4 regions of the Lysobacter sp. genome follow, and region 3 is predicted to be linked to each of the others. Evidence: predicted binding sites of a transcription regulator. Region 3 holds the regulator's gene; each other region holds the start of a gene.
The links. The regulator FliA, encoded in region 3, starts transcription of late flagellar genes. The targets are predictions, from matches to a motif close to TAAAGTTTNNCNNNCNNNGGCCGATAA.

Region 1: the regulator FliA is predicted to act here: its motif matches at 1,420-1,446, upstream of VFE83_RS16990 (methyl-accepting chemotaxis protein).
Region 2: the regulator FliA is predicted to act here: its motif matches at 7,245-7,271, upstream of VFE83_RS16995 (CheR family methyltransferase).
Region 4: the regulator FliA is predicted to act here: its motif matches at 7,031-7,057, upstream of VFE83_RS16905 (STAS domain-containing protein).

The regions. Positions count from the first base shown of each region.
Region 1 is NZ_DASRTS010000064.1:31,619-38,913, reverse strand. Features, by position in the region: gene VFE83_RS16990 (methyl-accepting chemotaxis protein) at 1-1,374, opposite strand, end outside; gene VFE83_RS16985 (energy transducer TonB) at 1,531-1,842, shown strand; gene VFE83_RS16980 (hypothetical protein) at 1,923-2,336, opposite strand; gene VFE83_RS16975 (YybH family protein) at 2,486-2,917, shown strand; gene VFE83_RS16970 (SRPBCC domain-containing protein) at 2,910-3,404, shown strand; gene VFE83_RS16965 (hypothetical protein) at 3,410-3,679, shown strand; gene VFE83_RS16960 (ECF-type sigma factor) at 3,858-4,403, shown strand; gene VFE83_RS16955 (serine/threonine-protein kinase) at 4,441-7,191, shown strand.
Region 2 is NZ_DASRTS010000064.1:39,072-47,799, reverse strand. Features, by position in the region: gene VFE83_RS17030 (alanine/glycine:cation symporter family protein) at 1-276, shown strand, start outside; gene VFE83_RS17025 (GNAT family protein) at 452-1,021, shown strand; gene VFE83_RS17020 (TrmH family RNA methyltransferase) at 1,011-1,925, shown strand; gene VFE83_RS17015 (sensor histidine kinase) at 2,238-3,200, opposite strand; gene VFE83_RS17010 (methyl-accepting chemotaxis protein) at 3,217-4,389, opposite strand; gene VFE83_RS17005 (chemotaxis response regulator protein-glutamate methylesterase) at 4,709-5,767, opposite strand; gene cheD (chemoreceptor glutamine deamidase CheD) at 5,767-6,369, opposite strand; gene VFE83_RS16995 (CheR family methyltransferase) at 6,366-7,211, opposite strand; gene VFE83_RS16990 (methyl-accepting chemotaxis protein) at 7,591-8,728, opposite strand, start outside.
Region 3 is NZ_DASRTS010000050.1:610-6,975, reverse strand. Features, by position in the region: partial or broken gene VFE83_RS13925 (flagellar biosynthesis protein FlhF) at 1-218, shown strand, start outside; gene VFE83_RS13920 (MinD/ParA family ATP-binding protein) at 205-1,092, shown strand; gene VFE83_RS13915 (RNA polymerase sigma factor FliA) at 1,089-1,844, shown strand; gene cheY (chemotaxis response regulator CheY) at 2,006-2,398, shown strand; gene VFE83_RS13905 (protein phosphatase CheZ) at 2,395-3,006, shown strand; gene VFE83_RS13900 (chemotaxis protein CheA) at 3,178-4,872, shown strand; gene VFE83_RS13895 (flagellar motor protein) at 5,013-5,753, shown strand; gene motD (flagellar motor protein MotD) at 5,767-6,366, shown strand, end outside.
Region 4 is NZ_DASRTS010000064.1:787-9,514, reverse strand. Features, by position in the region: gene VFE83_RS16930 (methyl-accepting chemotaxis protein) at 1-1,055, opposite strand, end outside; gene VFE83_RS16925 (methyl-accepting chemotaxis protein) at 1,510-3,318, opposite strand; gene VFE83_RS16920 (chemotaxis protein CheW) at 3,537-4,019, opposite strand; gene VFE83_RS16915 (chemotaxis protein CheA) at 4,187-6,184, opposite strand; gene VFE83_RS16910 (response regulator) at 6,309-6,674, opposite strand; gene VFE83_RS16905 (STAS domain-containing protein) at 6,714-6,998, opposite strand; gene VFE83_RS16900 (chemotaxis protein CheW) at 7,492-8,622, opposite strand; gene VFE83_RS16895 (ParA family protein) at 8,691-8,728, opposite strand, start outside.

The DNA.
Region 1 (7,295 bases), on a different contig from region 3:
GTACGACGCGACGATCTCGATGGCGCGGGTGTTCACCTGGATGTGCGAATCGACCAGCGTGTTCACCTCGCCGGCCATCTGGCCGTAGGCGCCCGGGAAATCCTCGCTGCGCAGGCGGCGGTCGATCTCGCCGGCCTGGTGCGCTTCGAACAGGTCGCGCTGCGCACCGGCGAAGTTGCGCAGCGTGTTGATGGCGCGCTCCAGGCCACGTGCGATGTCGCGGACCTCGTCGCGGCTGTCCACGCGCACGGCATCGGGGAATTCACCGCGGGCCAACAGGTCCGAGGCGTCCTGCACCTGGCGCAGGGCGGCGCGCGTGCTGCGGCTGAAGCCCAGGAACAGGTACGCGGCGATCGCCAGGATCAGCACGCAGATGCCCAGCGTCAGCGCGGTGCGCTGCTGCAGGCGGCTGATCTCGGCGCTCGCGGCGTGGTCGAGCGAGGCGTTGGCGGCCGACAGCGCGGCGGCCAGGGCCAGGCGGGTGGCTTCCACGCGTGCGGCCATCACCTTCACCGGCAGCACCGGCGTCTCGGCGTCCAGTACGTGTTTCTGGATGTCGGCGTTCTGTTTCGCGACGGCGTCCAGCGCCTTGCGGAACGGCTTGCCGATGGAGTCGGTGAGCGCCGGCAATTCTTCCTCGGCGTCCTTGATCTCCACTTCCGATCGCGTGCGCACGTAGTCCTGCATGTTGCGCGACACGGCCAGGCCGGTGCGGTCGTCCACCCAGATGGCGCCGTCGCCCAGCACGCGCAGCGCGGTGGCGCTCTGCTGTGCGGTGTACTCGGCCAGCGTGGGCACCCACACCGTGGCGGTGCGGCCCATGTACAGCACCGGCGCGTTCTGCGCCTGCGCCAGGCCGGTCTCGTCGGCGATCAGCGCGTGGATGTCGCCCAGCTTGCGGACGGCAACGGCGTGGGCGGTCGAGGCGGCCGCGGAGTCGGCCTGTTCGCCGGTGGCCTTGCCCCATGCTTCACGCGCGCCCTGCAGCGCGGCCGGAATGGTCGAGTCCGACAGCTGCGAACGCTGCCAGGCGGCCAGCGCGTCGAGTTCGCGGTTCACCTGAGCGGTGGACTGCTCGATCGCCTGGTCGGACACGTCGTCCTTGGCGAACTTGCGTACGACCAGTTGCTCGTGCTGCTGCACGCCCAGCATGGCGCGGTGCAGGTGGCCCAGCCCGACCACCGCGCTGCGCTGGGCGCGGGCGGCGTCGATCTCGGCGTTGGAGCGCACGACCAGGATGCCGGCCAGTACGCCGCAGGTCAGCATGAATGCAGCCCCGATGACCATCGCCTTCTGGTTGAAGCGCAACTGCTCCATCAGTCGGGTGGCGGGGGCGAGAAAACGGTCCAGCAGGGAAGAGGGACGGTTGGACATGATGCCTCGCGATTGCAAACGGGCCCTTTCGGGTCGACAACCGGTGCATCGGCGGGGCGGGACGAAACTTTAGGTGAACGAATGCAAACGGGCCCCTCAAGGTTCGCCGGGGGCGGCCGATGTAGGGGCTGACACGTCCACCCAAGGAGCTTCCCCATGCGCCACTCGCTCATCCTCGCCGCCGGCCTGGCCGTGCTGGCCCTGTCCTTCGCCGCGCCGGCCTCGGCCGACCTCAAGCCGACCAAGCGCGTCGAGCCGCAGTACCCGCCGGAAGCCGCCCGCGCCGGTACCCAGGGCTTCGTCGAAGTCGAATTCACCGTGGACCCGGCCGGCAAGGTCGCCAGCGTCTCGGTCGTCAACGCCAAGCCTGCCCGCGTGTTCGAGCAGTCGGCCGTGCGCGCCGTGAAGCAGTGGGAGTTCGCTCCGGGCGGCGGCAAGGGCAAGGTGCGCCTGGACTTCTCGCTGTAATCCCGGATCGCCAGCTGCATGCGAAGAACGCGCCCCCGTGGCGCGTTCTTCGTTTCAGGGGTCCGCTGTGGCGGCTGCGCTCAGAAGCTGTGCCGCGTCGCGCAGGCCATGACGTGGTTGTAGTCGCTGGACATGCAGCGATAGAAGGCCTGCTTCTCTCCACCGGCCGTCTGGCAGTCGCCGAGCGAGAGTTGCCCGCGTAATTGGGTCAGGGTCTTCGCGGTGGCCTCGAAATCGGCGCGGCGCAGGTAGCCGTCGTCAATGTTCCTGCGGCCGACCTCCAGCATGGTGTCCAGGCCCCCGTGCGCGTTCTCCACGGCCCTGGCGCAGGACAGCTCCGCGCCGTCATCGCGCACCTGCAGCAACGCCTGCGCGGCGCTCTCCGCCATCTCCTGCGTGCCCGGCGGCAACGGCCGCGTCTGCGCGAACCCCGCCTGTGCCTGCAGCGCGAGGACAAGCGCGACGGTCAGCGTGCGTGCGATGCGGGCGGCCATGCATGGGGTTCCGGGCATGCGGCCTCGTGCCGCGGTGCGCGAGCTTAACGCGCCGTCCCGCCATGCGGCAGTCCGCGCGCGGCCATGCGGGTTGACGCCGACCGGGCGCTGTCGAACCATCGGTCTCCCACGCGCGCGTCGAGGCCGTCATGACCGATCCGCAGGAGGTTTTCCAGCTGGCGTTGCAGCGCTACCGCGAGGCGGTGCATGCGAAGGACGCCGCCGCGCTGGTGTCGCTGTACGACGAGGACGTGTCCGTCTTCGACACCTGGGGGGCGTGGTCGCTGCGCGGCCGCGAGGCCTGGCACAAGCTGGTGGCCGACTGGTTCGGCTCGCTGGGCGAGGAACGCGTGGCGGTGGAGTTCGACCAGGTCGCCAGCGTCGACACGGCCGATCTCGTCGTCGGCCATGCCTTCGTCACTTTCGCCGCGTTCTCGCCGCAGGGCGAACGCCTGCGCTGGCTGACCAACCGCATGACGCTCGCGCTACGGCGCCACGGCGAGGACTGGAAGATCGTGCACGAACACACCTCGGTCCCGATCGAACACGCCACGCTCAAGGCAATCCTGCAGCGTGGCTGATCTCCTGCTAGTGCATCCCGCCGCCGCATCGGAGCTGCACAAGCGCGTGCACATCGACGCACTGCCGCAACGCGTGTGGCGCGCGCTGATCGACCCGGCCGCGATCGCCGCGTGGACCTCGGACGAACCGCTGGAAGTGATCACCGACTGGCGCATCGGTGGTCCCATCGTGTTTCGCGGCGTGCTGCACGGGCGCCTGCGTTTCGAAAACCACGGCGTGGTGGAAGCGTTCGAACCTGCGCTACGCCTGCAGTACACGCACTACAGTTCGCTGTCGAAACGCGCGCTGGGCGACGTGCCGGAAAACCACGTGGTGATCGAATTCGCGCTGACGCCCGATGGCGGTGGCACGCGGCTAGACCTCACATTGCGCCGGCTGCACGACGAAGCGGTGCGCGGCCACATGGATTTCCACTGGGACATGACGCTGCCCGCGCTCAAGTGTCATTGCGAGCGGGAAGACGTCGTCGCGGAGACGATCACGTGAAACGCATGCGCCCACCCCGCGCATTCTTCATCAGCGCCATCGTGTGCGTCGGTGCGGCCATCGCGGCCGTGTGGGTCGGCCTGTCGGCGCTGACGACCGCGAGCCTGCGGTTCGGCCAGTGCGGTCCCTCGTCGCTCGCGGCCGCGGAGGCGTATTGCCAGGCGGGCGCAAGGTTGCTGTACGTCGCCTATGGCCTGGGCGCGCTGGCCATCGTGACGGGCGTGCTGGCGTTATGGATCCGCCGGCGAGCATCGCGTCCCGGGCTGCGCGCCTGAGATACGCCATTCGCCGCCGTTTTGCCGATGCTGGCGCAAGCTCGCGACGCGATGGCGCCAATGACGCAGTACGTCGTGAAGCGACCGCTTAACGCGCGGACCGCCGATTTCGGTAACATCGCGTGACCGCCGGGGGTGAGACGGCGGTCACACCACCACACGCCATCAGGTTCCTGACGTGAGCCAGGAAATTACTCGACTGTTGCGCAGTTGGAGCGGGGGCGACCAGGAGGCGCTCGGCCCGCTGTTCGAGCTCGTCTACGAGACGCTGCACGAGATCGCCGTGGCGCGCCTGCGCAGCAACGCGCAGCACACGCTGCAGCCGACCTCGCTGATCAACGAGGCCGTGTTGCGCCTGATGGGCCGCAACGTGGAGTGGAACGACCGCGCGCACTTCTTCGCCGTGGCGGCGCTGAAGATGCGGGCGGTACTGGTGGATTACGCGCGTGCGATGGCTTCGGCCAAGCGCGGTGGCGATGTCGAGCTGCTGACGCTCTCGCATGCCGAGCACGAAGGCGTGGCGGTGGAGTTCGACGTGCTGGAACTGCATCGCACGCTCGAGAAACTGGCGGAGATGGATTCGCGTTCGGCGCGGGTGATCGAGATGGCGTACTTCGGCGGCATGGACCGCGAGGAGATCGCCGCAGTGATCGGCGTATCGGTGCCGACGGTGGATCGCGACCTGCGGTTCGCCAAGGCGTGGTTGAACAGGGAACTGGCTTGAGCACGACGGCTTGAGCGGCACGGCCCGGGGGAGGGCGATGGACGCAGAGCGCTGGCAGGAAATCCGGGAACTCTTCGACGCGGTGTGCGAACTGCCGCCGTCGCGCTGGGAACCCACATTGCGCGGCATGACCGGCGACCAGGTCGTCATCGACGAGGTGATGGCGCTGCTGGATGCGCAGACCGTGCAGCTGCAGCGCGTGTCCGGCCCGGTCGCGACGCTGCTGGCGGGCATGCCCGATGCGCAGCTGCAGCCCGGCGACCGGCTGGACGGCTGGCGCCTGGGCGAGTGCCTGGCCAGCGGCGGCATGGGCACGGTGTACGTGGCAGAGCGCGCCGACGGGCTTTTCCAGCAGCGCGTGGCGATCAAGCTGCTGCGCGGGTTCGCCGGCCCCGTCGCCGCGCGGCGCCTGGCCGCGGAACGGCAGATCCTGGCGAGCCTGCAGCATCCGGGCATCGCGCGCCTGTACGACGGCGGCACCACGCCGACCGGCCAGCCGTACCTGGTCATGGAATACGTCGACGGCCTGCCGCTGGACGAATACTGCGACCGCAACCGGCTGGGCCTGCGCGCGCGGCTGCAGTTGTTCCAGCGCGTGTGCGCGGCGGTGTCGGCCGCGCACCGGCAACTGGTGGTGCACTGCGACCTCAAGCCCGGCAACGTGCTGGTGCGCGGGGACGGCGAACCGGTACTGCTGGACTTCGGCATCGCGCGGCTGCTGGCCGAGCACGGCGAGGACGGCGCGGCGGGTTACGGCACCGCCGGCTATGCCAGTCCCGAGCAGCTCGCCGGCGAACGCATCGGCGTCGCCGCGGACGTGTATGGCCTAGGCGCGCTGCTGTGCCGCCTGGTCGCGGCACGCGCGCCTTCGCAGGGCGGTGCACTGCCGCCCAGCGCGCTCGCGCCGCCGGAGACACCGTGGCGCAGGCAGTTGCAAGGCGATCTCGATGCGATCGTCCTGAAGGCCTGCCACGCCGATCCGGCGCAGCGTTACGCCTCGGTCGAAGCGTTCTCGGACGACCTGCAGCGTCACCTGGATCGGCGGCCGGTGCTGGCGCGTCCACGCAGCGCCGGTTACCGGCTCTCGCGCCTGCTGGCGCGCCGCTGGCGCGAGGGCATTGCGGCGGCGGGCGTGATCGCGCTGTGCGTCGCGTTCGTGTGGCAACTGAGCGAAGCGCGCCAGCGTGCCGAACAGGAAGCGCAGGTTGCGCGCAAGGTCAGCGACCTGCTGGTGAAGGCGTTCGCCGCGGCCGACCCGAAGGCGCGCGGCGCACGCGGTGCGCAGGTGCTGACTGCGCGCGACGTGCTCGACCGCGGTGCGGAACAGCTGCCGGAACTGGCGGATTCGCCGGAGTTGCTCGCGCGGCAGCGCGCCGTGATCGGCATGGCCTACAAGAACCTCGGCGAAACCAGCCGCGCCGAGCCGCTGATGAAGCAGGCGGCCGACGAACTCCTGGCGCTGGATGCGCCTGAAGAGGCGGCCGCCGTGCTGAGCGAACTCTCGGTGCTGCAGGCCAACAGCAAGCGCGGCGACGAGGCGGTCGCGGTCGGCCGGCGCTCGCTGGAACTGCGCGAACAAAACGGTGGCGATGCGCTAGCCATCGCCGATTCGTACAACTCGCTGGGCATCGCGCTGGTCGCGCAGGGCGAGCCCGACCAGGCCGTCGAGGCGCTGAAGAAGTCGCTGGAGCTGCGCCGCGCGAAGCTGGGTGCCGGCCACGACAGCGTCGGCGTGACCCTGCAGAACCTGGCGATGGCCTATCGCGAGCAGGGCCAGTACAAGCTGGCCGAGCAGATGTACTACGACGTGCTGGCGCTGCGCCGCCGGCATGGCACGCGCACGCTGGGCATCGTGCATGCGCAGCTCGGGCTGGCCAGCGCGCTCAACGCGCAGGGCCGGCACGCGGAAGCGGCCAGGGTGCTGCGCGAGAACGTCGAACTGGCGCGCGCCGTCTACGACGACCGCGGCGACGACATGGCCACGGTGTACAGCGAACTGGCCAGCACGCTGCAGGACATGGGCGAGTACGGCGAGGCGTTGCCCAACTACCGGCGTTCGCTGGAAGTGGCGGCCGAGTCGGGCGGCGACGACACCATGGAATACGCCATCAGCCTCAACAACCTCGCCACGCTGCTGGAATCGCGCGGCGAGCTGGCCCAGGCCGAGACGGCCTTCCGGCGTTCGCTGGAGATCCGCCGTTCCCATCTTCCGCCCGACGACCGCAGCGTGCTGCGCGCCGAAGGCAACCTGGCGCGGCTGATGATGCGCAGCGGACAGTTGCGCGAATCCCGCCCGGTGCTGGAGCAGAACCTGGCGCAGTGGCAGCGCAGGTCCGACAAGCCGACGCCGGAGCTGGTGATCGCGATGCTGGGCGTGGTCGAGTGGCACCTGCGCGACGGGCAGTACGACGCCGCGCAGGCGCTGCTGGAGCGCACGCCGGTGTTGCCGGAGGAATCGCCCAACCTGGCGACGCGCCGCCTGACGATGCGTGCGGAGCTGGCCCAGCGGCGTGGCCAATGGGTGCAGGCGCAGGACCTGTGGGGACAGGTCGTGGAGCGCACCAGCCAGCAGGTCGGGGCCGGCCAGGTCACCACCGCGCGCTGGCGCGTGCCGTATGCCGAATCGCTGCGTGCCGCCGGTCGTACCGACGAGGCGCGACGGCAGGTCGAACTGGCGCAGGCACCGTTGCGGCACGCGCTGGCTGACGGCGCCGAACCCCTGCAGCGCTTGCAGGCGCTCGAGCAGGGCCTGGGCATGGGCGCGCCAGAGACCTCCCGCAAAGGGTGAGGCCCTCCACGGAAGCGGAACCGGCGTGATAGGGCCGGTCCGCTTTTGCCGGTAAACCAGATACAGGGGGAGTACGCATGCGCGTACATGGCCCCCGTTTGCCG
Region 2 (8,728 bases), on a different contig from region 3:
TTCCACAACGCGACGCAGGCGTGGGCGCTGGGCGACATCGGCGTGGGCCTGATGGCCTGGCTCAACATCGTCGCCATCCTGATCCTGGCCAAGCCGGCCATGCTGGCGCTGCGCGACTACGAGCGGCAGAAGAAGCTGGGCCTGGATCCGGTGTTCGACCCGGACGCGCTGGGCATCCGCAATGCGGACTTCTGGCGCGGCCGGCGCGGCGCGCAGCCGGTCGAGCAGGACGGCGGCACGGCAACGTCGGCAGCGTCGCTGCAGGGAGAGGGCTGAGGCGCTGCCTCCGCTCCTCGCGTAGGAGCCGGCTTGCCGGCGACCGACGCTATGAGCGCGGGTCGCGAGCAGGCTCGCTCCTACGGCCGCAGGCACCACGCGCGTGCTGCTGAAGCAGCGCTATAACTGAATATCCGTTCGGCCTTCCCGGCCGGCGGCGGTTACCCTGTGCGGCATGAATGTCGCTGCCGCCATCCGGGATTTCAGCCAGGTACGCCTGCCGGGCGAGGGCTTCGTGCTGCGGCCGTGGCGCCTCGACGACCTGGATGCGCTGGTGCGCCACGCCGACGACGCGCGCATCGTGCGCGGGCTGAGCACGCGCTTCCCGCACCCGTACACGCGCGAGGACGGTGAACGCTTCCTCGCGGGCGACGTGGTCGACCTGTCCGACCCGGTGTTCGCCATCGAGGTCGACGGCGAGGCATGCGGCGGCATCGGCGCGCATCCGGGCCGCGGCGAGCGCAGCCATTCGGCCGAGTTCGGCTACTGGCTCACGCCGTCGCTGTGGGGCCGCGGCCTGATGACGAAGGCGGTCGCGGTGTTCGCGCCGTGGGCGATGCAGTCGCTGTCGCTGCATCGCCTGCAGGCCGGTGTGTTCGCGTTCAACACCGCCTCGGCGCGCGTGTTGCAGAAGAACGGTTTCGAAGAAGAAGGCGTGGCACGCTGCGCCGTGATGAAGTTTGGCGAAGTGCACGACCTGCGTGTGTTCGCCCGAGCGAGAAGGAGTCTGTCCGATGCGCCATGATCCACCCGGTCGCCCGCCGCGAGGTCCGCGTCCGGCCGGCGAAGGCCCGTGGGGCAAGGTCGACGTGCGCAGCCGCAAGGAGCGTTTCGCCGACCGCACCGCCAGCGTGCAGCGACCGCACGAGGACGAGCACGGACACGAGCACGATGCCGCGCATGCGATGCGCGAGCGTCGCGGCGCCGAGCTGCGCCTGTACGGGCTCAACGCCATCAATGCGGTGTTCCAGCGGCGCCCGCAGGCGATGCGCAAGCTGTACCTGAGCGAGGCGCGCATTCCTGCGCTACAGCCGCTGCTGAAGTGGTGCGTGGCCAACCGTGTCGGCTACCGCGTGGTCGACGAACTGGACCTGCACAAGCTGGCCGCCAGCAGCCATCACGAAGGCGTCGTGGCCGACGTGCTGCGCGATGAGCCGTTGCCGCTTTCCACCTGGCTGCGCGACCTGCCCGCCGGACCGCAATGCGCGATCTGGCTGGACGGCGTGGGCAATCCGCACAACTTCGGTGCGATCCTGCGCTCGGCGGCGCACTTCGGTGTGTCGGCCATCCTGTTGCCGAAGCACTCGACGCTGTCGCTGTCCGGCGCGGCCGCGCGCGTGGCCGAAGGTGGCGCCGAAGCCGTGCCGCTGGTGCGGCTGGGCCGCGACGACAACGCCATCGCACAACTGCGCGGCGCCGGCTTCACGCTGGCGGCGACGGTGGTGCAGGGCGGCAGCGACCTGTTCGCCGCGAAGCTTCCGCCGCGCGTGATCTACGTGCTGGGCGCGGAAGGCGAAGGCATGGATCGTGAGCTCGCCCAGGCCTGCGACCTGCGCCTGTCGATTCCCGGCACGGGTGCGGTGGAAAGCCTCAACGTCGCGTCGGCCGCAGCGGTGCTGCTGGCGCAGTGGCGGGCGAAACGGGATTGAAGCGGTAGTCCTGCCGTCATTCCCGCGGGGCGGGAATCCACTCGGAAGCGCCTCACGCCCGATGGAAGGTGGAGTGGGCGGAAAGCCTGGCCTGGCAGATTCGGCAGTTCTCGACGCAGATAACGCAGACAAGCACGTGCGCGCTGTCGTAGAAGCCAGCTTGCTGGCGACCGGGCCGCGCTGTCGCCAGCAAGCTGGCTTCTACGTCGCACGCCCCTTGTTCCGCGCTCGTCCGCGTTTCTCTGCGTCGAGAACCAGTCGCCAGCAAGCTGTCTCCCACGGTAGACGGGATCGGGCCAGCGAGTCCGTGGCCTAGGCGGGCGCACGCAACGGCAGGCATGCGCGCACGCACGTGCCGGCGTCGGCCACGGTTTCGATGTCGAACGTGCCGCCCAGCTGCTGGGCGCGTTCGCGCATGGTGATCAGGCCCAGCCCATTGAGGCGCTCCGGATCGAGGCCGCGGCCGTCGTCGATCACCGACAGCAGGATCTCCTCGTCGCGCGGCGCCAGCGTGACCGTCACGCGGGTCGCGCCGGAGTGGCGCAGCACGTTGGTCAGCGCTTCCTGCGCGATGCGGAAGCAGGCCAGCTCGACCGCGGGGTCAGGGCGTTCGGCTGGTGCCGTGAGGTCGAGTTCCAGCACGGGCCGGCCGCTGCGGAACAGGCGCTCGCACTGCCAGCGCAGCGCCGCGACCAGGCCCAGCGCGTCCAGCTGCGGCGGGCGCAACAGGGTGGAGATGTCGCGCAGCTTGCCGATGGTCTGGTCGCACATGGCGACGATCTCGCCGACGATCTCCTGGCGCACCGCTTCGTCCTCGCCGTCCAGCGAGGTCGCGCCCATCTTGATGGCGCTGATCGCCTGGCCGATGTCGTCGTGCAGTTCGCGCGAAAGCGTGCGGCGTTCCTTCTCCTGCACTTCGATCAGGTGGCCGGCCAGCGCGTGCAGCTCCTGCTGCTGGCGTTGCAGGTGCGCGGTCAGCTCGGCCTCGCGTGCGTCGGAACAACTGCGGCGCAACATCAGGAACAGCATCGCGGTGACGATGGGCACCGACAGCGCGCACGCCACCCAGCGCGAGGCGTCGCCGAACAGCGGACGCAGCTCCAGCGCGACGCGCGGTGCGGCCAGCGCCATCCACAGCACGGCGACCGCGGCCATCAGCAGGCACAGCACGAGGCCGCTGCGTCCACGCAAACGGGCGCGCAAGTCTGCGCGCCCGTTCGGGGTGGCCTGCGGGTCGGCGGTGCCGACCGGAGGCGATGGCGGGATCGTGCTCATCCCATGGGTTGCCGGATCAGAAGAGTTCGACGCTACCAGCATCCATGGACTGCTGCATCACGGGCTTGTGAGGAGGGCGTTCCCATTCCGTGCGCATCGCCGCGATCCGCTGGCCCAGTTGCTGCAGGGTCTGGCGCACTTCGGCGTCGGCGCGGTCGGCGCGATGCAGCAGCTGGTGCAGGGCGGTGGCCTCGCGGTTGATCGCGCTCAGGCGGTCCAGGTGCGTGGTGGCCGCGCCCAGTGCCTGGGTGGCGATGTCCTCGAACTGCAGCGAACGCACGGCTTCGGCGACGGAACCGTCGATGGCGCGGCCGCAGTCGGCGATCTCGCGCATGCCGTTGCCCAGGCCGCGGTTGATGCCGTCCACGCGCTCCAGCATCGCCGCGGCTTCGGCGCGTGCACCGCGGGAGCGGTCCATGTCGCGCGAGGCCATCTGGGTGACGGTGTCGCGGACGCGGGCGATGGCGTCCTTGGAGCTGTGCGCCAGCTTGCGGATCTGCTCGTTGAAGGCGGTCGAGCGCTCGGACAGGTTGCGCACCTCGTCGGCCACCACCGCGAAGCCGCGGCCCGCCTCGCCGGCACGCGCCGCCTCGATCGCGGCGTTCAGCGCCAGCAGGTTGGTCTGGTCGGCGATCGACTTGACGTCTTCCAGCAGCGCGAAGATGCCGTCCAGGTGCTCGGCCATCGCGTCGATGTGGGTGACGGTGGTGGTGCTCTGGCCGCTCACGGCTTCCAGCGCTTCCACCAGTTGTTCCATCTGCTGGCTGGCCTGCACGGCGAAGCGCGAGACGTCGACGCCGCCGTGTTCGCCGTCGGTGCGGTCGATGATGCGCGAGACCACTTCGCTCTGCTCGCGCGACTTGCGATTGACCGCTTCGAAGCTGGTGCCCAGCTTGGCCACCGACTCGCGGATCAGGACGCGGGTGCGCTCGATCTCGCCGCGCGAGCCCTGCACTTCGGAGCTGACGAAGTTGCGCAGGTCGTCGAGCAGGCGGGTCTGTTCGCGCAGCATCGCGGCGTCGCTGCCGCTGGGACGCATCATCGTCCAGGCAAAGCCCAGCCAGGCCAGGATCATCGCGACCAGCGCGCCCCAGCGCACGGCGGACGGCCAGCCCAGCGCTTCGGCGACAACGAACAGGGAAGTGAGCGCCAGCGGCGCTGCAAGGCGAATCAGTACGCGGGAATCCATCATCGATCTCACCGGAGTGGGGCAACTTAGATAACGGCGGGCGGGGACGGTGCTTTAGGTGAAATGCGCTTGATCTGCGGCGCGCTGCATGTGTGTGACGAAGAGCGCGTTTTTGACTTTTCTTCGACAGCGGTGGTGCCCGGGCAGGCGAAACATCCCGCAGGGTGTTGCTTTCGTTGTTGTCATCCCGCGATGGCGGGGCCCATGCTTGCGGGCGTCGACGCATTCGCAGGGCATGACGCGTCGGACAGAGGAATTCCCCGCCTTCGCGGGAATCACGACAGAGGACCGAAAAGCCGAACGCGCCTGTGTGCGCCCCTCAATCGTGCGCCGTACCCGCCAGCAGCTTCTGCGCGACCTGCGACAGCGGCACTACGTCCTGGGCCGCACCCAGCGCGACCGCGGCGCCGGGCATGCCCCAGACCACGCTGCTGGCCTCGTCCTGCGCAAGCGTGGCCGCGCCGGCCTTGCGCAGGGCCAGCAGGCCGCGCGCGCCGTCGTCGCCCATGCCGGTCAGCAGCGCCGCACTGGCGTTGCTGCCGACGTGCTCGGCCACGGATTCGAACAGCGCGTCCACGCTGGGACGGTGGCGACGCACCGGATCGTCGTCGCCCAGCCGTCCGTGCCAGCGCGCGCCGCTGCGGTACACGCGTAGGTGGCGTCCGCCCGGGGCGACGTAGGCGTGGCCGGGCAGCAGCTCCTGGTCGCGCTCGACGTGGATCACCGTCATGCGGCTGTGGCGGTCCAGGCGTTCGGCGAAGGGCGCGCTGAACGCGCCCGGGATGTGCTGGGCGATGACCGTCGCCGGCGCGTCGGCCGGCATCTGCGCCAGCACTTCGCGGATGGCCTCGGTACCGCCGGTGGAGGCGCCGATGGCGATGAGCCGGTGCGTGGTGCGATAGGCCACCACGGGCGGTGGCGCGTCGCCGCTGCGCGCCGGTGCGGCGGCCACCACGCGGGCGCGGGCGGCCTGCTTGATCTTCTCCACCAGCAGGCCGGCGTAATCGGTCAGGCCGCGCGCGACGTCCAGCTTGGGCTTGGCGATGAAGTCCACCGCGCCCAGCGACAGCGCGTCCAGCGTTACCTGCGCGCCGTGTTCGGTCAGCGTGGACACCATCACCACCGGCATCGGGCGCAGGCGCATCAGGTTGCGCAGGAAAGTGAGCCCGTCCATGCGCGGCATCTCGACGTCCAGCGTCAGCACGTCGGGGTTGAGCTGCTTGATCTTGTCGCGCGCGATGTACGGATCGGCGGCGCTGCCGACGACCTCGATGCCGGGATCCTCCTCCAGCAGTTGCGTCATCAGTTGCCGCACCAGCGCCGAGTCGTCGACGACCAGCACCTTGATGCGGTTGCGGGGGGCACGCACGGCATTCATCAGAACAGCTCCACGCTGCCTGCGGCGGGCTCGCGGGCCAGGCGGCCGTAGTAGGCGCGCTCGGCGTCGACGATGACGTCGTTGCGGGCCGACGGCAGGCGCTTGACCAGGGTGCGCCCGGTCTGCGGGAAGAAGCAGACCTTGCGCGGGTGGATGTCGCCCAGGTCCTGCGCGATCACCGGGATGCGCTCGGCGGCCAGGTACTCCAGCACGAAGCACGCGTTGCGCGTGCCTATGGGGTCGCTGTAGAAGCCGCTGAGCACGTTGCCGCCGCCGAACACCTTGGCCTGCAGGCGCGCGCGCCGTGCGCCACGCTTGAGCAGGTCGTTGATCAGCAGTTCCATCGCGTGCGCGCCGTAGCGCGACGATACGGACTCGGCCTCGCCGCCGGGCAGCATGAAGTGGTTCATGCCGCCGACCTGCAGCATCGGGTCGTACAGGCACGCGGCCACGCACGAGCCCAGCAGCGTGACCAGCGCGATCGGACGTTCGGTGACGCGGTAGTCGGCGGGCAGCAGCTTGATCGCCTCGGTCTGCAGGACCGGGTCGAAATAGCTGCCCGCTTCGATGTTGTTGCGGACGGCGGGTGACGCGACGGTCATGCACGCGCTCCTGAGGCGGGGCGATAGGTCGTTCGGCCGCAGGGAGTGATCAGGTCATGGGCATGACCGAAGCTTTCCGAGTGTCCGGCGAAGAAGAGGCCGTCGGGTGCGATCAGCGGGACCACCCGCTGCAGCACCTCGTACTGCGTGGCCTTGTCGAAATAGATCATCACGTTGCGGCAGAACACCGCATCGAAGCCGCCGCGCAGGCCGTAGTCCTCCGACAGCAGGTTGAGCGGGCGGAACTCGATCATGGCCTGCAGCTCCGGCTTGACCCGGCACAGGCCGGCATTGGCGCCGCTGCCGCGCTGGAAGAACTGCTTGCGCCGCTGCAGCGACAGCGTGTTCACGCGCTCGACCGGATACACGCCGCGCGCCGCGGTGTGCAGCACGTTGGTGTCGATGTCGGTAGCCAGGATGCGCACCGGAGGCGTCAGCGTGCCGAACGCTTCGCAGGCGGTGATCGCGAGTGAATACGGCTCCTCGCCGGTCGACGCGGCGTTGCACCAGATGCGCACGCCGTCGCGACCGCGCGTGCGCAGGTGGTCGGCCAGCGCGTCGAAATGGTGCGACTCGCGGAAGAAAGAAGTGAGGTTGGTGGTGAGCGCGTTGATGAAGCCCTGCAGCTCGGCGTCGGGATCGGCCTCGACGTGGTCGAGGTAGGCGCCGAACTTCTCCATGCCCAGCGCGCGCACGCGGCGCGCGAGGCGGCTGTACACCATGTCGCGCTTGTGCGGATGCAGGTGGATGCCGGCGCGGTCGCGGATCATCCGGCAGACACGTCGGAAGTCGCGTTCGTCGAAGGTGAATTCGCGTTCGTCGTGGCTGCGCGTTGCACGCATGGGTACTGCTCGTCCGGTCCGGTGTTGCCCTCGTTATCGGCAAGGAGGGCGGAAGCTTTGAGGCTGCGGCGCTGAGTGCTTGAGAGCGCACTGCACCGGAGGGGTGGATAACGTAGGAGCCAGCTTGCTGGCGACATGCCCACGCGGGCGGTCGCCAGCAAGCTGGCTCCTACGAATGGCGGCTACTTCGCGGCGAACCCGGCGCTGTCGCGCTTTCCGCCCCCTCCCGACCCTCAGCCGTCGCCAGAGCCGATGGCGGTTTGTCGAGAGCGCGCCCCGACCCTCACCCCAACCCCTCTCCCGGTGGGAGAGGGGCTTCAGGCGAACCAATCGTCGACTACGTGAAGCAGCCCTCTTCGAAAGAGAAGAGGGCGGTGCATCAGAACTCCTGCCAGTCCGGCTCGGCGCTGTTGGCCGCGGCGGTGGCGCGCACCTTTCGCGGCGCTGGAGCGGGCTTGGCGGCGGGGGCCTTCGATGCACGGCCCGGCTTCACGGCGGCTGGCATCTCGATGACATCGGCGGCGACGCGTGCGGCCTGCGCCGCATGCGCCAGGCGGAACACCGCGACCGTCTGCACCAGCTGCTCGGACTGCTGCTCCAGGCTGCGCGCAGCGGCCGAGGCCTGCTCGACCAGCGCGGCGTTCTGCTGCGTGCCTTCGTCCATTTGCGTGATCGCGTTGTTGACCTGCTCGATGCCCGAGCTCTGCTCCTGCGATGCGGCGGAGATGTCGGCGATGATGTCGGTGACCTTCTTCACGCTGGTCACGATCTCGTTCATCGTCTTGCCGGCCTGGTCGACCAGCTCGCTGCCTTCCTCGACCTTGGTGACCGAGTCGGTGATCAGCTGCTTGATCTCCTTGGCGGCATTGGCCGAACGCTGCGCGAGCGAGCGCACTTCGGCGGCGACCACCGCGAAGCCGCGGCCCTGCTCGCCGGCGCGCGCGGCTTCCACCGCGGCGTTCAGCGCCAGGATGTTGGTCTGGAACGCGATGCCATCGATCACGCCGATGATGTCGGCGATCTTCTTGGAAGAGGCGTTGATGGCATTCATCGTCTCGACGACTTCGCCCACCACCGTACCGCCCTGGCCGGCGACTTCGGCCGCGCTCTGCGCCAGCTGGTTGGCTTGGCGTGCGTTGTCGGCGTTCTGGCGCACCGTGCTGGTCAACTCTTCCATCGACGAGGCGGTTTCTTCCAGCGACGCGGCCTGCTGCTCGGTGCGCTGCGACAGGTCGCTGTTGCCCGCGGCGATTTCCGCGGCGGCGCTGCTGATCGCGTCCGAACCCTGGCGGATCTGGCCGACGATCTGCGCCAGCTGGTCCACGGTGCGGTTGGCATCGCCGGCCAAGCGGCCGAACTGGCCCGGCAGTTCCACCTCGACGCGGCGGTTGAGGTCGCCGTCGGCGACGGCAGCCAGCAGCGTGCCGACTTCGTGCAGGCCTTCCTCGGCGGTGGCCATCAGCTGGTTCAGCGACTGCACCACGTCGTGGTAGACGAACTCGAAGCGCGAGGCGTCG
Region 3 (6,366 bases):
GCCTGGTGCTGAGCAAGCTGGACGAGACCGGCCGCTTCGGCAACGCCCTGTCGGTGGCGGTGGACCACGCCCTGCCGATCACCTGGGTGACCGATGGCCAGGACGTCCCGGAGGACCTGCATAGGGCCAGTGCAGCCAATCTCGTACTTCGCCTTGAAGATTTGCGCCGAGCGGCCGATATGCCCTGCAACCCGGAGTTGAACCATGCCGTCGCGTGAGTACGCCAAGCTGACCAAGACCTTCCCGCTGTCGGCCACCCGCAGCGAGCCGCTCGGCCCTGTGCGCACCATCGCGGTGACCGGCGGCAAGGGCGGCGTGGGCAAGACCAACGTCTCGGCCAACCTGGCTGTGGCGCTGGCGGGCATGGGCAAGCGCACGCTGCTGCTGGACGCCGACCTGGGCCTGGCCAACATCGACGTGATCCTGGGCTTGAACCCCACCTTTACGCTGGCCGACCTGGTGGCCGGCCGCTGCTCGCTGGACGACGTCATCGTCGAAGGCCCGAACGGCGTGCTGGTCGTCCCGGCCGCTTCCGGCCGCCGGCACATGGCCGAGCTGGCCCCGGCCGAGCATGTCGGCCTGGTCAACGTGTTCTCCGAACTGGAACGCGAGCTGGACATCATGGTGGTCGATACCGCCGCCGGCATCACCGACGGCGTGCTGACCTTCTGCCAGGCCGCGCAGGACACCGTGGTGGTGGTCTGTGACGAACCGGCCTCGATCACCGACGCCTACGCACTGATCAAGGTGCTGTCGCGCGAGCGCGGCGTGGACCGCATCCAGGTGGTGGCCAACATGGTGCGCGACCCCAACGAGGGCCGCGTGCTGTACGAAAAGCTGACCCGCGTGTGCGAGAAGTTCCTCGCCGATGTCTCGCTGAACTACCTGGGCTGCGTGCCGCAGGACGACTGGCTGCGCCTGTCGGTGCAGCGCCAGCAACCGGTGGTGAAGGCCTACCCGTCCAGCCCGGCCGCGCTGGCGATCACCGAGATCGCGCGCCGCACCGCACGCTGGCAGGCGCCGACCGAACCGCGTGGCGGCGTCGAGTTCTTCCTCGAGCGCATTCTCAAGCAGCGCGGGGTGGCCGCATGAAAGGCGCAGCCCAGTACCGGGAGGTCCAGCGCTCGGCGGCCAACGAGGTCATCTCCCAGCACTCGGACCTGGTGCGGCGCATCGCCCACCACCTGGCCGCACGCCTGCCGGCGAGCGTGGAGGTGGACGACCTGATCCAGGCCGGCATGATGGGGCTGATCGAAGCGTCGCGCAGCTACGACGCCGACCAGGGCGCCTCGTTCGAGACCTACGCCTCGATCCGCATCCGCGGTTCGATGATCGACGAGATCCGCCGTGGCGACTGGGTGCCGCGCTCGGTGCACCGCCGCTATCGCGACGTGGTGGCCGCCACGCGCGAGGTCGAGCAGCGCACCGGTCGTGCCGCCAGCGCGCAGGAAGTGGCCGGCGCGATGAACGTGCCGCTGGACGAATACCACCGCATGCTCGAGGACGCCGCGCGCGGCCAGCTGATCAGCCTGGAAGCGCACCTGGACGAACACGACGGCGAACCGCACCTGGCGCGCCACGCCGGCACCTCGCCTGCGCGCGAGTTCGAGCAGGTCGCGTTCCGCGAAGCGCTCGGCGACGCCATCGGCGGCCTGCCCGAGCGCGAGCAGCTGGTGCTGTCGCTGTACTACGAGCAGGAACTGAACCTGCGCGAGATCGGCGCCGTGCTCAACGTCAGCGAATCGCGCGTGTGCCAGATCCACGGCCAGGCGATGTTGCGACTGCGCTCCCGCCTGGGCGAATGGCGCGGGGCCAACGACAGCGATGACGACGATGGCTACTGACTGATTTTGCTTTTGCTCCTCCCCCTGCTTGCAGGGGGAGGTTGGGAGGAGGTACGCGGCGCGCAGGCGCCGGTCACAAGGCACTCCTCCCCAGCCCTCCCCTGCAGGCAGGGGAGGGAGTCCAACCTCCTGATCCATTCTTCGCACCAGAGCCAGCCCACATGGACAAGAACATCCGCATCCTCATCGTCGACGACTTCTCGACCATGCGTCGCATCGTCAAGAACCTGCTCAACGACCTGGGCTTTCACAACACCGCCGAGGCCGACGACGGCAGCACCGCGCTGATCGAACTGAAGAAGGCGCCGTACGACCTGGTGGTCACCGACTGGAACATGCCCGGCATGGCCGGCATCGACCTGCTCAAGGCCATCCGCGCCGATGCGTCGCTGGCGAAGATCCCGGTGCTCATGGTCACCGCCGAAGCCAAGCGCGAGCAGATCATCGAAGCCGCGCAGGCCGGCGTGAACGGCTACGTGATCAAGCCGTTCACCGCGGCCACGCTGGAAGACAAGCTCACCAAGGTGTTCGAGCGCCTGGGAGCGGCCGCGTGATCGACGTTCCTGCACCGCAGGACCGGCAGGCCGTGATCGCCCGTCTGCATGCGGCGCTGTGGGCGCTGGAGCACGACGATCTGGCTGGCTGGCGCAGCAACGTCGACGCGCTGATCCAGTGGCGCAGCCAGCCGCTGGTGCAGGGCCTGGCGAAGCTGGCGCGCGAACTGGAAGGCGCGCTGGGCAACGGCGACATCGCCTCCACCGGCTCGCTGCCGGAAGCCTGCGCGCGGCTCGAGCACGTCGTGCAGGTGAGCGAGGACGCCAGCCACCGCACGCTGGACCTGATCCAGGAATGCGCCACGCTGCTGGGCACCCTGCCCGACGCCGCCGCCGAGGAACAGGCCGCCACCATCGCCGCGATCCGCAGCCGCATGTCGGAGATGACCGCCGCGCAGGGCTACCAGGACCTCACCGGGCAGATCATCCGCCGCGTGGTGGACCTGGTCCGCGCCGTGCACGCCGGCCTGGGCGAAGTGGCCGACACCGGCACGCAGCCGCTACACCTCAACAACAACCGCGGCTACGGCCCGTCCGTGGCCGGCGTCGATCCGGCACCGGCGACGCAGGACGACGCGAACGAACTGCTGTCGTCACTCGGGCTTTGACGCGGGAGCTTTGACGCCGATGGCTCGACACAGAAACACGCTGATGAACACGGACAAAGCGAATGCGTCTGCGATACGGCAACGCGGCGCGAGCCTGTTGGCACGCACCAACTGTGTCCCTCTGCGTGCCTCCGCGTCGAAGAAGGCTTCTGCAAGGGTTTAACGACATCCATGAGCGCCATCGCCAACGACATCGCCGCCGACTTCCTGATCGAGGCGCGCGAGATCCTCGACCAGCTCGGTGAGCAGATGGTCGCGCTGGAACACGCGCCGACCGATCGCGACTGCCTCAACACGGTGTTCCGCGGCTTCCACACCATCAAGGGCGGCGCGGGCTTCCTCGACTTCGCGCCGATGGTGGAGATCTGCCACGCGGTGGAAGACCGCCTCAACGTCGCGCGCGACGGCACCGTGCCGATGGACGCGGCCGCGTTCGACGGCGCGCAGCAGGCCGTGGACCTGGTGATCGACATGCTCGACTGCGTGGCCAACGGCGAGGAACTCCCGCACGCGCCGGCGTCGCTGCTGAAGTCGCTGCGCGACGGCGCCAAGGGTTTCGTGACGCAGATGCCGACGTTGTCGTCGGGGTCCAGCGCGCCGGCCGCCTCGCAACCACCGAAAGCCCCACCGCCTCCCAACCCGCGAGCAGGGGGAGCAGCAAAAGGCGCGAACGCCCCGGAAGCAGCGGACGCCACCGTGCGCGTGGACGTGCGCCGGCTGGACGCGATGGTCGACCTGGTCGGCGAACTGGTGCTGGCACGCAACCGCCTCAAGACGATCCGCCCGCGCCTGCGCGACGAGGACCTGGACCGCGCGGTGACCGCGCTGGACGTGGCCACCTCGCGCCTGCAGTCGGCGGTGATGATGGTGCGCATGCAGCCGGTCGGCCGCGTGTTCGCACGATTCCCGAAGCTGGCGCGCGACGTCGCGCGCCAAGTGTCGAAGTCGGTCGAGTTGGAGATCATCGGCGCCGAGACCGAACTGGACCGCAACCTGGTCGAAGCGCTGGCCGATCCGCTGGTGCACCTGGTGCGCAACGCCATCGACCACGGCATCGAATCGCCCGCCGCGCGCCGCGCCGCCGGCAAGTCCGAACAGGGCACCGTGCGCCTTTCCGCGCAGCAGGAAGGCGACCACGTCTCCATCGAGGTCAGCGACGACGGCGCCGGCATCGATCCGGAGAAGATCCGCCGCAGCGCGGTCAACAAGGGCGTCATCGACAGCGACGCGGCCGCGCGCCTGTCGGCCGACGAATGCCTGCACCTGATCTTCGCGCCGGGCTTTTCCACGCGCACCGAGGTCAGCGACCTGTCCGGCCGCGGCGTCGGCATGGACGTGGTGCAGTCGAAGATCCGCGAACTGTCCGGACAGGTGCAGATCCAGTCCGAGGTCGGCCGTGGTTCGCGCTTCATCATTCGCGTGCCGCTGACGCTGGCGATCCTGCCGACGCTGCTGATCGAACTGGACGACGACGTGTACGCACTGCCACTGGTGCGCGTGGTCGAGGTGCTGGCGCACGAGCGCGTCGAAGCGCTGTGGGTCGACGGCCAGAGCATGCTGGACCTGCGCGACGAACCGCTGCCGCTGATCGACCTGCGCACCTGGCTGGGCCTGCCGCCGATTGCCGGCGCGGCCACCACCTGCGTGGTGCTGCAGTCGGGCGAACAACGCTTCTGCCTCACCGTCGACCGCGTGCGCGGTCGTGAGGAAGTCGTCATCAAGGCGCTGCCGCGCACGCTGCGCGGACTGGCCGGATACGCCGGCGCCAGCCTGGTCGGCGACGGCCGCATGGCGCTGATCCTGGATGTCGATGCACTGCTCAGAACCGGACTGCGGGGCTCAAGTCCCGCGGCGAGGGACCGTTAAGACTGACGACCGAACAAAAAGAAACGAAGCCGTCATCCCGCGCAGGCGGGGTCCAGCGACTCGAGGCCAAGCCGCACGAAGGCACTGGATTCCCGCTTTCGCGGGAATGACGAACTCACCTTACGGACGCCTTCCCCACGATGGACAGACTCAGCCTCATCGGTGTCGTGCTTGCACTGGTTGCCCTGGTCGGCGGCAGCATCCTCAAGGGTGCCGGCCTGTCCGGCCTGTGGTCGCCGGCGGCGTTCGTCATCGTGATCCTGGGCACCGTCGCCGCGATCCTGCTGCAGACGCCGATGGCGACGTTCAAGCGCGCCATGAGCATCGTGCGCTGGGTGTTCCGTCCGCCGGTGCAGGACCGTCCGGCGATGATCGCGCGCCTGGTCGAATGGAGCACCGTCGCGCGCCGCCAGGGCCTGCTGGGCCTGGAGCCGGAAGTGCAGGCGCTGGACGATCCGTTCCTGCGCAAGGGCCTGCAGATGGTCGTCGACGGCGTCGAGCCCGAATCGATCCGGCAGATGCTGGAGATCGAACTGCACGGCCAGTCGCAGCGCGACCTGGCCGCGGCCAAGGTGTTCGAGGGCATGGGCATCTACTCGCCGACGCTGGGCATCATCGGCGCGGTGCTGGGCCTGATGGCGGTGATGAAGAACCTCGCCGATCCCAGCAAGCTGGGCCACGGCATCGCCGCGGCGTTCACCGCGACCATCTACGGCATCGGCGCGGCCAACCTGGCGCTGCTGCCGATGGCGTCCAAGCTCAAGGGCCTGATCAACCAGCAGGCCGACGAGCGCGAGATGATCATCGAAGGCCTCATCGCCATCGCCCAGGGCGAGAACCCGCGCAACATCGAAGCGCGACTCAACGGTTTCGTGGTCTGACGGACGCGCAGCCATGGCCTCACGTCGCCGCCACCAGCACGAGGAGCACGCCAACCACGAGGCGTGGGCGATCCCCTATGGCGACCTGATCACGCTGCTGCTGGCCTTCTTCGTGGTGATGTACGCGATCTCCTCGATCAACGAGGGCAAGTACCGCGTGCTGGCCGATGCACTGTCGTCCGCGTTCGGTGGTCCGCCGCGCACGGTCACGCCGATCCAGCTGGGCATGCACCAGCTGCGCGGCTCCGCGTTCGACCGGCCGTCGCTGGTCACGCCGGGTTCCAAGTCAGGCCCGTCCTCGTCCACGCCCATTGCTTCACCACGCATGAAGCAGGTGCTGGACATGCCGACCTTCGGCGCCAACCAGCAGGGCACCGCCGAACAACCCGGCGAAGCGGAAGACGCCCGCCACCAGCAGCTGCATTCGCTCGGCCGCCGCATCCAGGACGCGCTGTCGGAACTGGTCAGGCGCAAGCTGGTGACGGTGCGGCGCAGCTACAACTTCCTCGAGGTGGAGATCCGCAGCGACATCCTGTTCGCCAGCGGCGTCGCCGTGCCCAATCCCACCGCGGTCGACACGGTGCGCACCATCGCCTCGGTGCTGCGCGACGAG
Region 4 (8,728 bases), on a different contig from region 3:
GTGTGCGTGAGCACCGCCTTCTCGCCGGGCAGGCGCTCCATGTCCTGGCTCAGGTCGCCCACCGCGTAACGCTCCATGATCTGCAGCGCGGACTGAATCGAATCGATGTGCGAGGCGACCAGGCCGTTGGTCTCGCGCACCATGCGGCCGTATGCACCCGGGAACGCGCTCTCGTCGATGCGGAAGCTGATCTGGCCTTCGTCATGGCGGCGCGCCATCTCGCCCTGCGCGGCGGAGTAGCCGTTGAGGCGGTCGCACATGCGTTCCAGCGACTGCAGCAGCTGGCCGATCTCGTCGCGCGGCGTGCCAGTGCTATCGGCGTGCAGGTCCAGTTCAAAGCGTCCATCGGCCATTTCGCGTGCGGCATGCGTGGCGCGGCGCACCGAACCGGCGATGCTGCGCGAGATCATCACGCTCAGCAACACCACGGCGCCCAGCGCGAGGAACGCCGCCAGCAGCAGCACGCGCGCGAACTGCCACGCACGCGCCGCGATGTCGTCGGTGTATTCGCCGCTGCCCACGACCCAACCCCATTGCGGCTGGCGGGCGACGTAGGAGATCTTCAGCACCGGACCTTCCACGCCGGGCTTGGGCCACTCGTAGTCGACGAAGCCGCCGCCGTCGCGCGCGGTCTTCACCATCTCGACGAAGATGCGCTTGTTGTCGGCGCTGATGAAATCGGTCAGGTCCTTGCCGACCAGGTTGGTCTGATGCGGGTGCATCAGCATCCGCGGATGCTCGTCGTTGATCCACAGGTAATCGGTGCCGTCCTTGCTGCGCAGCGTGCCGATGACCTTCAGCGCTTCGCGCTTGGCGACGTCTTCGGGCAGCGTGCCGGCCTTCGCCATGTCGGCGTACCGCTGCACCACGGTCATGGCGGCGGCGACGCGCTGATGCAGGCGGGCGCGCTCGAAGTCGATCTGGCTGGAGTAGTTGCGCTGCACGGCAATGCCGGTGAGCGCGATGAGCCCGAGCGCGAGCACGGCGATCATCCAGGTGAACTTGGCGCGCAGCGTCAGGGAGGAGAAACGGAACAGCGAAGTTGCGGTCGGCATGGAAGGCACCAGAAGTACTCGACGCGGCGTGCGTCTTGCTTTCCATATCGGCTGCGTTTGCGATTGTTGGAGGTCGACTTTTGGTGTAGCGCCTGTTCAGCAAACAGGAAGTGCAAAGTGGGTTGCGTTTTGGAGGCTCGTTGGCAATTGCTGCTGCTCATCGTCCTCGCGAAGGCGGGAATCCATGGACTTTTATGCTTCATCGCTCGCGTGTCCGCCGCTTTGGCTGTTGTTGCTCCATCGCATCGAGAAAGCGTGAAAAGGCCCTGGATTCCCGCCTTCGCGGGAATGACGAGCTAAGAGCGACGGCAAGATGGATCCCGGCTTTCGCCGGGATGACGACCTAAGAGCAGAGGCGTGCAGCTGGCCCCGTCCCGCGCTCGTAGGGGTCGACGAGCTGTTGAGTGGGCAGGGCATGCAGGGCCGTGGTGCGTCGCCTGCGCAGGATTACGGATCAGACCGTCGCTACCGCACGCAACGGCGCATGCGCTACAAGGCGGAACGCCGAGACGGTCTTCATCAGCTGCGCCGCCTGCTCGTCCATGCTGCGCGCGGCGGCGGAGGCTTCTTCGACCAGGGCCGCGTTCTGCTGCGTGCTTTCGTCCATCTGCGCGACGGCCTGGTTGATCTGCTCGATGCCGGAGCTCTGCTCAAGCGCGGCGGCGCTGATGCCGGTGACGAGGTCGGCCACGCGCTTCACGCTGGCGACGATCTCGTCCATCGTGCGGCCGGCGTCTTCCACCATGCGGGTGCCGGTGCCTACGGATTCCACCGAGTCGCCGATCAGCTGGCGGATCTCCTTTGCGGCGCTGGCCGAACGTTGCGCCAGGGTGCGCACTTCGCTGGCGACCACCGCGAAGCCGCGGCCCTGTTCGCCGGCGCGGGCGGCTTCCACCGCGGCGTTGAGCGCCAGGATATTGGTCTGGAACGCGATGGAGTCGATCACGCCGATGATGTCGGCGATCTTCTTCGACGACTCGCTGATGCGCGTCATCGTGGACACGACCTGGTGAACCGCGTCGCCACCGCGTGCGGCCACGCGCGTCGCCCCGGTGGCCAGTTCGCTGGCCTGGCGCGCGTTGTCTGCGGTCTGTCGCACCGTGCCGGTCAGCACGGACATCGACGTTGCGGTTTCCTCCAGCGAGGCCGCCTGCGATTCGGTGCGCTGCGACAGGTCGCTGTTGCCCGAGGCAATCTCGCGCGCGCCCATGCCGATGGTGTCGGCGGCCACCTTGATCTGGCCGAGGATGCCGGCCATGGTCTCGACCAGCGCGTTGATGCCGGCGCACAGTTCCGCGATGGAACCGGTCTGCCCCGCGGTGTCGATGCGACGGGTGAGGTCGCCATCGCGCGCGGCGCCGACGACTTCGCGCGTCTGTGCCACGGCGTGCTGCAGCGCCTGCGTGTCGCGTACCTGCGCCGTGATGTCGGTGGCGTACTTGACCACCTTGAACGGGCGGCCGTTCATGTCGTAGATCGGGTTGTACGAGGCCTGGATCCACACCTCGCGGCCGTCCTTGCCCAGGCGCCGGTAGACGCCCGCATCGTATTCGCCGCGTCCGAGCTTGGCCCAGAATTCGTGATATCCGGCGCTGCGGCGGTAGTCCTCCTCGGCGAACATCGAATGGTGCCGGTCGCGCACTTCCTCCAGCGTGTAGCCCATCGTGGCGAGGAAGTTCTCGTTGGCCGAAAGGATGCGTCCGGTGAGGTCGAACTCGATCACCGCCTGCGACTTGCTGATCGCCGCCAGCTGCCCGGCGAAGTCCGCGGCCTGCATCTTCTGCGCGGTGATGTCGGTGGCGAACTTCACCACCTTGCGCGCGCGCCCCATCGAATCGAACACGGGGTTGTACGAGGCCTGGATCCACACCTCGCGACCGTTCTTGCCGACGCGCCGGTACTGGCCGGCGTCGAACTCGCCACGCGCCAGCTTGGCCCAGGACGCGCGGTACTCGTCGCCTTGCGCGTAAGCCGGATCGGTGAACATCCGATGGTGCCGGCCCTGGATCTCGTCCAGCCGGTAACCCATCGTCTGCAGGAAGTTCTCGTTGGCGTGCAGGATAGTGCCGTCGAGATCGAACTCGATCACCGCCTGCACGCGGTGGATGGCGGCGACCTGGCCTTCCAGGTCGGCCAGTCGCGCGTTCGCGGCGGGCGAGGGCGTTTGAGCGGAGCGGAACAGTGCCTGGATGCGTCGCCACAGCGACGGCGTGCTTTGCGGAGCGGGTGCAGCAACGAACGGCTGCGTGGCAGCAATGGTCATCGTCGGATCCTCGTTTCCTTGTGGCTCAAATCGACGCGCCGTGCAATCCGCACGGCGCTGGTACTGCGTTGATTTGGGGACTCACGGAAGATCGCCCAGGGGACGGCGGACCTTGGGTGGGACTTTGCAACGCGGCTTGCACGGACGCCTTCCCGGAGGAGCGGCGCCCAGCTGGCTTGGAACGTGGTGAGGCGTGGAGCGCGAAGCCGGACGAGCGGTCAGGCGGCGTGTGCGTGCGCCACCAGGCCCATCTCGGCGCTGGTCATCAGGCGCTCGATTTCCAGCAGGATCAGCATGCGTTCGCCGTGCGTGCCGATGCCGGTGATGAACTGGCGGTCGATGGTCGCGCCGATTTCCGGCACCGGCCGGATCTGCTCGGCGTCCAGGCGCACCACGTCGGACACGCTGTCCACCACCATGCCGACGACACGGTCGGCGACGTTCAGCACGATCATCACCGTCAGCGCGTTGTACTCGGCCTTGGCCAGGCGGAACTTCAGGCGCATGTCGATGACCGGCACGATGGTGCCGCGCAGGTTGATCACGCCCTTGATGTAGTCCGGTGCGTCGGGCAGGCGGGTCACGGTGTCGTAGCCGCGGATCTCCTGGACCTTCAGGATCTCCACGCCGTATTCCTCTTCGCCCAGGGCGAAGGTCAGGTATTCGTCGGCCGATTCGATGGTGGTGGTGTCGTGGTTCATGTCGGTTCTCGTCGTCTCGTTCTGCTTCTGCTCCCTCTCCTGCGGTTGCAGGGGAGGGTTGGGGAGGGTTGAAGTCCACTGCGGCCACGCTCGGCGCTTCGCGCCTCACGACCCCCTCCCGACCTCCTCCTGCAAGCAGGGGGAGGGCTCATGTTTCTGTCTGCCTGTTACGCCGCTGCCGGCATCCGCTGCGCCTGCACCAGGCCGCCGACGTCGACGATCAGGGCGACGCGGCCGTCGCCGAGGATGGTCGCGCCGGAAATTCCCTGCACGCGGCGGTAGTTGGCTTCGAGGTTCTTCACCACCACCTGCTGCTGGCCGAGCAGTTCGTCGACTTCCAGCGACAGGCGCTGGCCGTCGGCTTCCACCACCACCGCGATCGCCGTGTTGCCGCTGGCGTCGTTGCGCGTGGCGCTGGACAGCCCGTACTGGCGGGCCAGGTCGAGCAGCGGCAGGTAGTCCTCGCGCACGCGCAGCACGCGCGCATCGCCGGCGATGGTGCGCACGTCGCCGGTGGCGGGCTGCAGCGATTCGACCACCGCGTTGAGCGGCAGGATGAACACTTCGCCGCCCACCGACACCGTCATGCCGTCCAGGATCGCCAGCGTCAGCGGCAGTCGGATCGACACGGTGGTGCCGGCGTTCTTCTTCGAACGGATTTCCACCTGGCCACCCAGCGCGGCGATGTTCTTCTTCACCACGTCCATGCCGACGCCGCGGCCGGACAGGTCGGTGAGCTGTTCGGCGGTGGAGAAGCCCGGGTGGAACACCAGGTCCCACACCTGCGCGTCGGTCGGGTTGTCGCCGATCGGCAGGCCGCGTTCGGCGGCCTTGCGCAGGATGCGGTCGCGGTCCAGGCCGCGGCCGTCGTCGCTGATCTCGATGACGATATGGCCGCCCTGGTGCTGCGCGTTGAGGCTGATGGTGCCGGTCTCGTCCTTGCCCGCGGCGCGGCGCTCGGCCGGCATTTCCAGACCGTGATCGATGGCGTTGCGCACCAGGTGCACCAGCGGATCGACGATCTTCTCGATCACGCCCTTGTCCAGCTCGGTGGCTTCACCGCTGGTGCGCAGGCGGACCTTCTTGTCCAGGCGCGCGGCCAGGTCGCGGACCATGCGCGGGAAGCGGCTGAAGGCGAACTCCACCGGCAGCATGCGCACGCCCATCACCGCTTCCTGCAGGTCGCGGGTGTTGCGATCCAACTGTTCCAGGCCCGACAGCAGCAGCTCGTTGGCGACCGGGTCCAGCTGCGTGGAGCGCTGGCGCAGCATGGCCTGGGTGATGACCAGTTCGCCCACCAGGTTGATCAGTGCGTCGACCTTGTTGACCGCTACGCGGATGGACGTGTCGGCGTTGTCGTTGCCGGCGCTCTTGCGCGCGTCGCCGCGCGTTTCCAGCGCGACCACGTTGTCGGCGTGCTCGCCGGCGGGCAGCGGTGCAGGCGGCGGCGCGACGGCGGACGTGGCGGGAATGGCCTCGATCGCCAGTTCGCACTGGTCCTCGACCCATGCGAAGGCTTCGTCGATGGCGCTGCGCGGCACGCTGCCGGGCAGCATCAGGTCCCACGCGAGGTAGGCCTCGTACGGGTCCAGTTCGGAGAACGCCGGCAGCGTGTTGTCCAGGCAGGTGACGCCCAGTTCGCCGTGGCTGCCCAGCTCGCGCAGGATGCGCAGCGGGTCGTTGCCGCTGAGGAACATCGACGGCGCCGGCTTGAAACCGATGCGCCACTGGCCGGTGGCGGGCTGGCTCGCGGCGGCGGGCTGGCTGGCAGTGGCCGAAGGCTCACGGCCCATCATTTTCGCCAATCCGTCGTGCGCACGCTTGAGGCCGGCCTCGTCGATCGGGTCGCCGTGCTCGGCCGCGCCCAGCAGGCCGCGCAGCGAATCGCCTGCTACCAGCAACGCACCGATCGCGCCGGCGTCGAGCTGGCGGCGGCCGCTGCGGGCTTCGTCCAGCAGTGTTTCCAGCTGGTGGGTCAGCTCGCTGATGGCGGTGAAGCCGAACGTGGCCGCACCGCCCTTGATGGAGTGCGCGGCGCGGAAGACGACGTTGATGGTCTCGCCGTCGGCCGAACCGGATTCCATCGCGAGCAGGCCCGCTTCCATGGCGTCCAGGTTTTCGCGGCTTTCCTCGAAGAACGCGGCGTGGAAGCGGGTGATGTCCATGGGCGAGTGGAGAGTGGAGAGAAGTGAGGAGAGAGGGAGCGAAAGCGGGAAGAGGTCAGGAGTGGAGTGACGTCAGCAGAGATGCTCTGACGCGTTTCTCACTCCTCTCCACTCTCCCCTGGCCTCAGCCAAGAACCTTGCGGACGGTCGCCAGCAGCTGTTCCGGGTCGAACGGCTTGACCAGCCAACCGGTCGCACCGGCGGCCTTGCCCTCGGCCTTCTTGTCGCCGCCGGATTCGGTGGTGAGCATCAGCAACGGCGTGAAGCGATAGTCGGGCAGCTGGCGCAGCTGGCGGATCAGCTCGATTCCGTCCATGCGCGGCATGTTCACGTCGGTCACCACCGCATCGAAGCGCTGGGTCTTGGCGACGTCGAGCGCGGCCTGGCCGTCCTCGGCTTCGCGCACGTTGAAGCCGCCGCCGGTCAGGGCGAAGGCGACCATCTGCCGCATGGAGGTGGAGTCGTCGACGATCAGCAGGTTCTTGGACATCGTGGCGGCTTCTGATTGAGGTGGTTGGAAGGGATGCGGTCAGGCCGCCGACGGAACGTCGACGCCGAGGCTGCAGGCGATCGCGAGCTGGCGGGCCGCGTCGGCGAGCACCGGCGAGGCGTCAGTGACGACGGTCTTGCGGCCCAGCGCGGCGCGTTCGCGCACGAAGGCATGCAGCATCTGCAGGCCCGCGGTGTGGACGCGCTCGACGCGGTCGCCGGACAGCGAGAGCGGTTCGGCGTCGTCCAGGTGCGCACGCAGCGCGGCCTGCAGGTCGCTGACGTGTTCGATGCCGAGGTCGGCGGGAAGTGGCAGTGCGTTCATGGCGTTCGTGCGGCCGTGGTCATTCGTTTGGGATAACGGCGCAGGACGGGAGGACTTGAGCGGAGAGCGAATCCCCCTGTATCCCCCTTTTCCAAAGGGGGAGAACCGCCGGGTGAGCGGGGCATGCAGCAGCCGGTTGCGTTATCGGAATCCACGCTGTGCTCCCTCCTTTGGAAAGGAGGGCCGGGGGAGGATTTGCTTTGGGCGATGAAGCCAATCTCCCTGTGTCCCCCTTTTCCAAAGGGGGAGAACCGGAGTGAGCGGGGGCATGCAGCAGCGGGATGCGTTGTCGGAATCCACGCTGTGCTCCCTCCTTTGGAAAAGGAGGGCCGGGGAGGATTTGCTTTGGGCGGTGGAGCGAATCCCCCTGTGTCCCCCCTTTTCCAAAGGGGGAGAACCGGAGTGAGCGGGGGCATGCAGCAGCCGGTTGCGTTGTCGAAATCCACGCTGTGCTCCCTCCTTTGGAAAAGGAGGGTCGGGGAGGATTCGCTTCTCACCCGAACAGGGCATTCGCATCCAGCAGCACCGTCGGCTTGGCGGTGACGCGGGCGACGCCGACGATGGCACGCGACGGGCTGGCCATCAGCGGGGGTTCGATGCGTTCCGGGCCCAGCGTCACCACGTCGTCCACCGCGGAGACCAGTGCGCCGATGAGCTCGTTGTCGCGTTCCACCACGACGATGCGCGCGCGCTCGTCCGGAACCACCGCGCCGGTGCCCAGCCACAGGCCCAGGTCGAACACTGGGACGATGCGGCCGCGCAGGTTCATCGCGCCGAGTACCGACGGCGCGGCGCCGCGCATGGCGACGATGGGCGCGGTGCGGCCGACTTCCTGCACGCGCAGCAGTTCGACGGCGTAGCTGTCCAGGCCGACGGCCACGCGCAACCAGCGATGCGTGGTGGTGACCGACGGCGGTAGCGCCGGCGGCGTGAGGTCCATCGGCCGCAGGCCGGTCGTCTTGGCGGCAACCGGCGCCGCGGCAACGGGCCTCGCGACCGGCGCGGCAGGCGGCTGCGCAACGACCGGTGCCGGGTGTGGAGCGGCTGGCTTCGGCGCTTCCGTCGCGGCGCCGAACAACGGGTCCGAATCGAGTTCGGCCAGCAGGTCGTGCGGGATGGCCGTGGAGGCTGCCGGCGTGGGCGTGAGTGCGGCGGCGAAGAGCGGGTCCGAATCGAGTTCGGCCAGCAGGTCGTGCGGGATGGCCGCGGAGGCTGCAGGCGTGGGCGTCGGCGCAGTGCCGAACAACGGATCCGAGTCCAGTTCCGCCAGCAGATCGGCCGAGATCGCCGGCGCCGCCGACGCGGCCTGCGGTGCCTGCGCGGCGAACAGCGGGTCGGAGTCGAGTTCGGCCAGCAGGTCTGCCGGAATCTCGACGGCGGCAGCCGCGGACGGCACTTCGGCAACGGCTGCTTCGATGCCGGCTTCGACCGGTGCGTGCGTCGCCGGTTGCCCGGCGAACAGCGGATCCGAGTCCAGTTCGGCCAGCAGTTCCGGCGGGATCTCTACCTTCGCTGCGATCGGTTCGACTGCGGGCGCGTTGGCCGCGACCGGCGCAGGCGCCACCGTTTCGACGGTCAGGTCGAGCAGTTCGTCGAGATAGGCGTCGATGGCCGGTTGGTTCATGGGGGAATCCGATCAGTCCTGCGTCGTCACCGGCAGGTGCACGACACGCGATGCAAGGCGCGGGCCACTCAGGCGGCCTCGCGACGCTGGTCGCCGGCGGCTTCGG